Regions from separate parts of the Zhaonella formicivorans genome, predicted to be linked through region 1. Evidence: a T-box and tRNA genes for the amino acid it is inferred to sense, from the RefSeq annotation. Region 1 holds a T-box; the other holds one or more tRNA genes.
What was found. A T-box is a leader RNA that pairs with one kind of tRNA and senses whether it is charged. The one in region 1 lies ahead of ileS (isoleucine--tRNA ligase), so its partner is inferred to be a tRNA-Ile.
Positions count from the first base shown of each region.

Region 2: it has a tRNA-Ile gene. The T-box ahead of ileS (isoleucine--tRNA ligase) is inferred to sense a tRNA for this amino acid. The anticodon was not compared.

Region 1 covers NZ_CP085524.1:1,275,807-1,279,248, forward strand. Annotated here, with positions in the region: gene ileS (isoleucine--tRNA ligase) at 1-2,171, opposite strand, end outside; T-box leader at 2,229-2,451, opposite strand; gene EYS13_RS06390 (nucleoside phosphorylase-I family protein) at 2,473-3,105, opposite strand; gene EYS13_RS06395 (DivIVA domain-containing protein) at 3,176-3,442, opposite strand, start outside.
Region 2 covers NZ_CP085524.1:1,503,556-1,506,997, reverse strand. Annotated here, with positions in the region: gene dnaG (DNA primase) at 1-74, shown strand, start outside; gene rpoD (RNA polymerase sigma factor RpoD) at 163-1,248, shown strand; tRNA gene EYS13_RS07530 (tRNA-Asn) at 1,338-1,412, shown strand; tRNA gene EYS13_RS07525 (tRNA-Ile) at 1,421-1,495, shown strand; tRNA gene EYS13_RS07520 (tRNA-Glu) at 1,581-1,656, shown strand; tRNA gene EYS13_RS07515 (tRNA-Val) at 1,662-1,737, shown strand; gene EYS13_RS07510 (tRNA (adenine(22)-N(1))-methyltransferase) at 2,102-2,794, shown strand; gene EYS13_RS07505 (Nif3-like dinuclear metal center hexameric protein) at 2,785-3,442, shown strand, end outside.

The DNA.
Region 1 (3,442 bases):
ATATCCAGGTAGAAAGCGCTCATATCGACTACACAGAAGTTATGGATGCTGTGGTAAACCACATGGAAATCATAGTTCCGGTATGCTTCCGTAACTTTTGCTATTAACCTGTGCAGTTTCAACAATGCCCAGCGGTCAATTTCCAGGAACTGCTCGTAAGCCACCTTATCCTGTTCGGGATTAAAATCATACAAGTTTCCTAACAGGAACCGGCAGGTATTCCGGATTTTGCGGTAAGCTTCAGTCATCTGCTTCATGATGTTGGGCGAAGCGGCCACGTCCCGTTTGTAATCGGCGGAAGCCACCCAAAGCCTTAAAATGTCTGCACCCATCTGCTTGATTACGTCCAGGGGATCGATGCCGTTGCCAAGGGATTTCGACATTTTTCGCCCCTTTTCATCAACCACATAGCCATGGGTGAGCACCGCCTTGTAAGGCGCTTTGCCTGTGGTCGCCACCGCAGTGGAAAGGGAGGAATTAAACCAGCCGCGGTGCTGATCGCTTCCTTCCAGGTAAAGATCCGCCGGCCACGCTAAATCCGGGTTGTCTTTTAAGACTGCAGCATGGCTTGAGCCTGAGTCAAACCACACATCCATAATATCCGTTTCTTTGCGAAAAACCTGATTTCCACACTTGCCGCATTTTAAACCGGGAGGCACTAAATCATTTGCTTCCTTGGCAAACCAGATATTGGAACCGTGCTTCCTGAATAATTCCTGGACATGTTTAATTGTTTCATCTGTGATAATGGCTTCGCCGCATTCAGCGCAGTAGAAAATGGGTATGGGAACGCCCCAGGTGCGCTGGCGGGAAATACACCAATCACCCCTTTCAGCCACCATGTTATGAATCCTGTCCTCTCCCCAGGCAGGAATCCATTTGACCTCTTTGATAGCCTCCAGGGCTTCTTTTCTGAAACCGTCAATTGATGCAAACCACTGCTCGGTAGCCCGGAAAATTACCGGATGTTTACACCTCCAGCAGTGAGGATACTGGTGCTGGATGAAGTCCAAGCTGAGCAGCGCTCCGTTTTGCTCTAAATCTTTTGTGACAGCCTTATTGGCTTCGTCATATGTTAAACCGTGGTACTGGGCACCTTCTTCCGTAAATCTTCCCCTGTTATCCAAGGGAGAAATAACCGGCAGATTATAGCGCCGCCCCACCTCGTAATCCTCCAAGCCATGGCCGGGAGCGGTATGGACACAGCCTGTACCGGCTTCCAGAGTGACATGCTCCCCTAGGATTACAAGCGAATCCCGCTCAAACAAGGGATGCCGGCAAACCACATGCTCCAAATCACTGCCTTTAAATGTTTGGATGATCTCACCCGGTTGTAAACCGCAAGCCTCCAGAGCTTGGGCATAAAGCCCTTTTGCCATTAAAAGCCTGTCTTCCCCCACCCTGACTAAGACATATTCAAAGTCAGGATGTAAAGTAATCGCCACGTTGGCAGGAATAGTCCAGGGAGTTGTGGTCCAGATTACCACATAAGCATTTTGCGGATCAAACAGTCCTTTAGAGTCCTTGACGGCAAATTTCACGTAAATGGAAGCGGAACGCTTATCCTGGTATTCCACTTCCGCTTCAGCCAACGCTGTTTCGCAATCGGAACACCAGTAAACCGGCTTCAAACCTTTATAAATATAGCCCTTTTTCGCCATTTCCCCAAAAACCCCGATTTGGGCAGCTTCGTATTCCGGGGATAAGGTCAGATAAGGATTATTCCAGTCACCCCGTACACCCAGCCTTTTAAATGATTCTCTCTGGATGTTGACAAATTTTAAAGCATACTCGGCACAGCGCTCCCGAAACTCCACAGCGTCGATTTGGTGGCGGTTGAGCTTTAAATTTTTTATCGCCTGCTGCTCAATAGGAAGACCGTGGGTGTCCCATCCCGGTACATAGGGGGCATCATAACCGGACATGGAATAAAATTTAACTACCATGTCCTTTAGGACTTTGTTTAATGTTGTTCCTAAATGTATATCACCATTGGCGTAAGGAGGTCCGTCATGCAGAATGAATTTAGGTTTGCCCTTGTTGGCTTCCTGGACTAATTTGTAAATATCTTGTTCTTCCCAAAAACTCAAGATTTCAGGTTCCCGCTGCGGCAAATTGGCCCGCATGGGGAAGTCGGTCTTAGGTAAATTTAAAGTCTGATCGTACTCCACTTTCGCGTTCACCCTTTCCTAATATAAAGAAAAACTACAAATAAAAAAGTCCCGTCACTAAAGGACGAGAGCTTCATTCCCGTGGTACCACCTTATTTACGTTAAGTCTTGCTTAACGTCACTTCTTCAGTCCTAACGGCGACTCACCGGGGCATCCTACTCCAAAGTTTCAGACCCCAACTCCCGGGTGATCTTCGACTAAGCTTCAGTTACCCGGCTTCCACTCTCCCGGGCTCGCTAAAACCTTGGCCTAATCTACTCTCCCGTTCATAGTTTTTATCACAAAAACATTTATAATTAATTATACCACACCGATATCTGAAGTCAAATTCTGCCGATACTTGCTGATCTGACCTAATATGCCTTTGACCAGCCAGAAAGATATTTGCCCGTTTTCCTCCATACACTGGTCTTCCTGCAGGTCCTTTCCATTGTCTTTTATAAAACGTACAAATAAAATTGCTGTATCCTGGTTTTCAAGGCAAGCAGCCAATTGGGCCGCCTTCTTATCCACAGCAAAAACATTGCCTTCTTTGATTTCAACCGGGGTAGAACTGTGCAAACTCCCGACTACTGTTCTGAAAACGCTTAACTCTTCCATTTCATCCACAGCCGCCAAACACCAGTCCACCAATTTGGCATTTGTTGGCCGCATATCTATTTCCCCGGCAATTAAAATATCACCGGGAGCCAACGGTGGGCTGTACTCCTCTGCAAATCCTAAGGAAATAATATAAGGTATTTCTTCTGCTCCTATCAAGTCAAAAGAATCCAGGGGTTCAATATGCTCACAGCTCATAATTAAAACCGGCTGATTTTGCAATTTCCCTCTGGCAATCTCAATTCCTTGCCACTGTTCTACCTGTCTGAAACTTAAATGCTCTTTAAGTAAAACATACCCCTTATCGGAATTGGTTAAAATGGCAATTCTCATAAACTTCGCCTGTCAGGCTTATTTCCCCCTTTGCATATCCCTTGGTACTGATCACTCCAAGCTTCTCGACTTACGCCGACTCTCTATCTATTTCCCTTTCCGGCATTTCATTTTCCAGCATTTCCAAATAAGTGAGAAGGAATGATTTTAGTTGGGCTTTACAGCTTTGTGTTTTTTTGCGAATGAGTTCGTATTCCTCTTCCATGGCGCGGATTTTTTGTGCTGCTTCGTCAAACATTTTTTGAATCCGCAGCTGGCTTTCCTGATTTAGCAGTTCACATTCCCTGGCCGCGTTGGCTTTTAATTCTTCCGCGGTTTGCTGAGCCAAAATCAAAGT
Region 2 (3,442 bases), 230 kb from region 1:
GAAATTTGGATAGAGTTCGCGAATTAACTTTATTATTAATAGATTTACAAAAGAGAATCCAGAGTTTAAAATAAAAGATTAGACTTCCTTGGGGATTTCCGCAGGAAGGGGGGATTGAAATTGCAGGATGATAAACAAAAAATAGAAACAGTCAAGCAGCTGATGGAAAAGGGCAAAAAACGTGGAGTTTTGACTTACCGCGAAGTAATGGATGCGCTACAAGGAATAGAGTTAAATGCTGACCAGATCGATGATATTTACGAGCAGCTTGGCAGTATGGGTATTGAAGTAATTCCCGATGCCAATGATTTAGAAGGAACCGCTGATTTGGAAAGTGGTTTGGATCCAGCGGATACTGAGCATCTGGATAAAGAGCGCGTCGAAGAATTAGACCTGGATCTTTCTATCCCCGAAGGTGTTGGTATTGATGACCCCGTTCGCATGTACCTCAAGGAAATAGGCCGCGTACCTCTTTTAACGGCAGAGGAAGAAATTGAGCTTGCTAAGCGAATGGAGCAAGGCGATGAGGAGGCTAGAAGAAGGCTGGCTGAGGCCAACCTGCGCTTAGTGGTGAGCATTGCCAAAAGGTATGTTGGTCGCGGGATGCTGTTCCTGGACTTAATTCAGGAAGGTAACTTGGGTCTCATCAAAGCCGTAGAAAAATTTGACTATACCAAGGGCTATAAATTCAGTACCTATGCCACGTGGTGGATTAGACAAGCTATTACCAGAGCTATTGCCGACCAGGCCAGGACAATCAGAATACCTGTTCATATGGTGGAAACCATCAACAAGCTGATCAGGGTTCAGAGGCAGTTGTTGCAGGAACTGGGCCGGGAGCCAACCCCGGAGGAAACGGCAAAAGAAATGGATATTTCTGTAGAGCGAGTAAGGGAAATTTTAAAAATTGCCCAGGAACCTGTTTCCTTGGAAACTCCCATCGGCGAAGAAGAAGACAGCCATCTTGGCGATTTTATTGAGGATGAAGATGCTCCTGCTCCGGCAGAGGCCGCTTCCTTTATGTTGCTCAAAGAGCAGTTGGAAGAAGTGCTTGATACTTTAACGCCTAGGGAGGAAAAAGTACTTCGCCTCAGGTTCGGTCTAGATGACGGTCGTTCCAGGACATTGGAGGAAGTGGGACAGGAATTTGGAGTAACCAGGGAGCGCATTCGCCAAATTGAAGCCAAAGCGCTCAGGAAGCTGCGCCATCCCAGCCGCAGCAAGAAATTAAAGGATTACCTGGAGTAAGAAATTTTCTTAGCTGGCAGCTTTTTTCTACTAAGTCTTCTTGACATTATTTTAAATCAATCGTATAATGAATAACGTCACTGAGGCGTTCCTCGATAGCTCAATGGTAGAGCACTCGGCTGTTAACCGAGTGGTTGTAGGTTCGAGTCCTACTCGGGGAGCCAATTTTTTTGGGCCTATAGCTCAGCGGTAGAGCTACCGGCTCATAACCGGTTGGTCCCTGGTTCGATCCCAGGTGGGCCCACCAATTGAGAGGCCAGAGGTGAGAGGTTAGAGGTTAGAGGTTGGATTTACTGTCGAACCTCGTGCTTCGAACCTCGAGCTTCGTATCCGGCCCGTTGGTCAAGTGGTCTAAGACACCGCCCTTTCACGGCGGTAACAGGGGTTCGAATCCCCTACGGGTCACCAGATAAGGGCGATTAGCTCAGCTGGGAGAGCGCTTGCCTTACAAGCAAGATGTCGGCAGTTCGATCCTGTCATCGCCCACCAGCAAACCCCGTTTGCACGATGCAGGCGGGGTTTGTTATTTTGCATTTTTTGGTATAATAGACATGCATGTAGTATGCATGTTAGCTATCAGCTATCAGCTATCAGCTATCAGCTGTCAGCCATCAGCTGTCAGCAATTACCCGTTGGTTATCGTAATAAGTAATGACTCGGCGTAAGCCGCAGTGAAGGAGTAGCAACCAAGGACTAAGGACGCGGCTTTAAGCCGATTCTCGGGACTAGGGACTGAGAGATTAGGACTAAGAAGTTCCTTTGGCAAGGGCAAGGGTATCTGATAGCTAGCTGATAGCTGTAAGCTGTTGGCTGAAGGCTGATAGCTGACAGCTAAGCAAGGGAGAGATGCCCCATAATAAAATTATCCCCGCGTCTTCAAGCCATAGCCGCCTTGGTACAACCGGGAGCGGCGTTAGCAGATATAGGGACGGATCATGCCTATTTGCCCATTTATTTGGTTGAACAGGGCATCACGCCGCGGGCTATAGCAGTTGATGTTCACCGCGGACCTTATGAAAGCGCTCTGGCCCAAGTTAAGGCCCGTAATTTAGCGGAAAAAATAGCCGTCCGCTTGGGCGACGGCTTGGAGCCTGTAAGTCCGGGGGAAGCACAGGTCGCGGTTTTAGCCGGTATGGGCAGCAGCACGATCCAAGGTATTCTGGAGCGCAGCCCGCAAGTAGTAAGCAGGCTGCAGCAGCTGGTGCTGCAGCCCATGGTAGGTGCGGCAAATGTGCGACGCTGGTTAACGGAGCATAATTGGCGTATAGCTGCTGAGGAATTGGTTGCAGATGATGGGATCATCTATGTAATAATCTCAGCGGTTCAAGGCAGGCAGTCTATAACCGACTGGCTTGCGTTGGAACTAGGTCCTGTTATTCTGAATAACCGTCCCCCCTTGCTGGTGCCCTATGCGGAAAAAATGCTGGAGGACATGTGTAAAATAGTCTCTTCGTTGGAACAGGCTGAAAGCCTGGAAGTCCGGCAAAGAAAAATTGAGCTGCAGGAAAAAATTAAGCTCTTGGAGGGTGTATTAGCATGCCGGTAATTTGCCGACAGGTGCTCAAGGTTTTGGAACAGTTAGCTCCCAGCCAGCTGTCTGAAGAATGGGATAACACGGGGCTCTTGATTGGTGACCCCTCTGCAGAAGTAGAGGGAATAATGCTCTGTTTGGATATGAGTGTTTCTGTGCTGGAAGAAGCCTTGGAAAAAGGTGCAAACCTGGTAATCAGCCATCACCCCTTTCTTTTTAAACCGCTAAAGACTTTGCGCTTTGATTCGCCCCTGGGGCAACTGCTGCAAAAGATTATTAAAGAGGAATTACAAGTTATAGCCCTGCATACCAATTTTGACCATGCCGGGGAAGGAGTCAGCGCCCAATTGGCTAAAAAGCTGGGCTTGGTGGACGTAAAAGTTCTCCAGCCTAAATACCGGGAAACATTGTATAAATTAACTGTCTTCGTACCAAGAGAGCACGAATCGGCGGTACGGCAGGCCATTGGTGATGCGGGCGCGGGCCACATCGGCAATTATTCCCATTGCACTTTCCGGGTCTCTGGTACGGGAACTTTCTTGCCATTGGAAGGCACTAACCCCTTTATAGGAGCTAAAGGCAGGATGGAGGAAGTAGAAGAATTCCGTTTGGAAACTATTGTTCCGGAAAGCAGGCTGGGAAAAGTGCTTGATGCTATGCTTG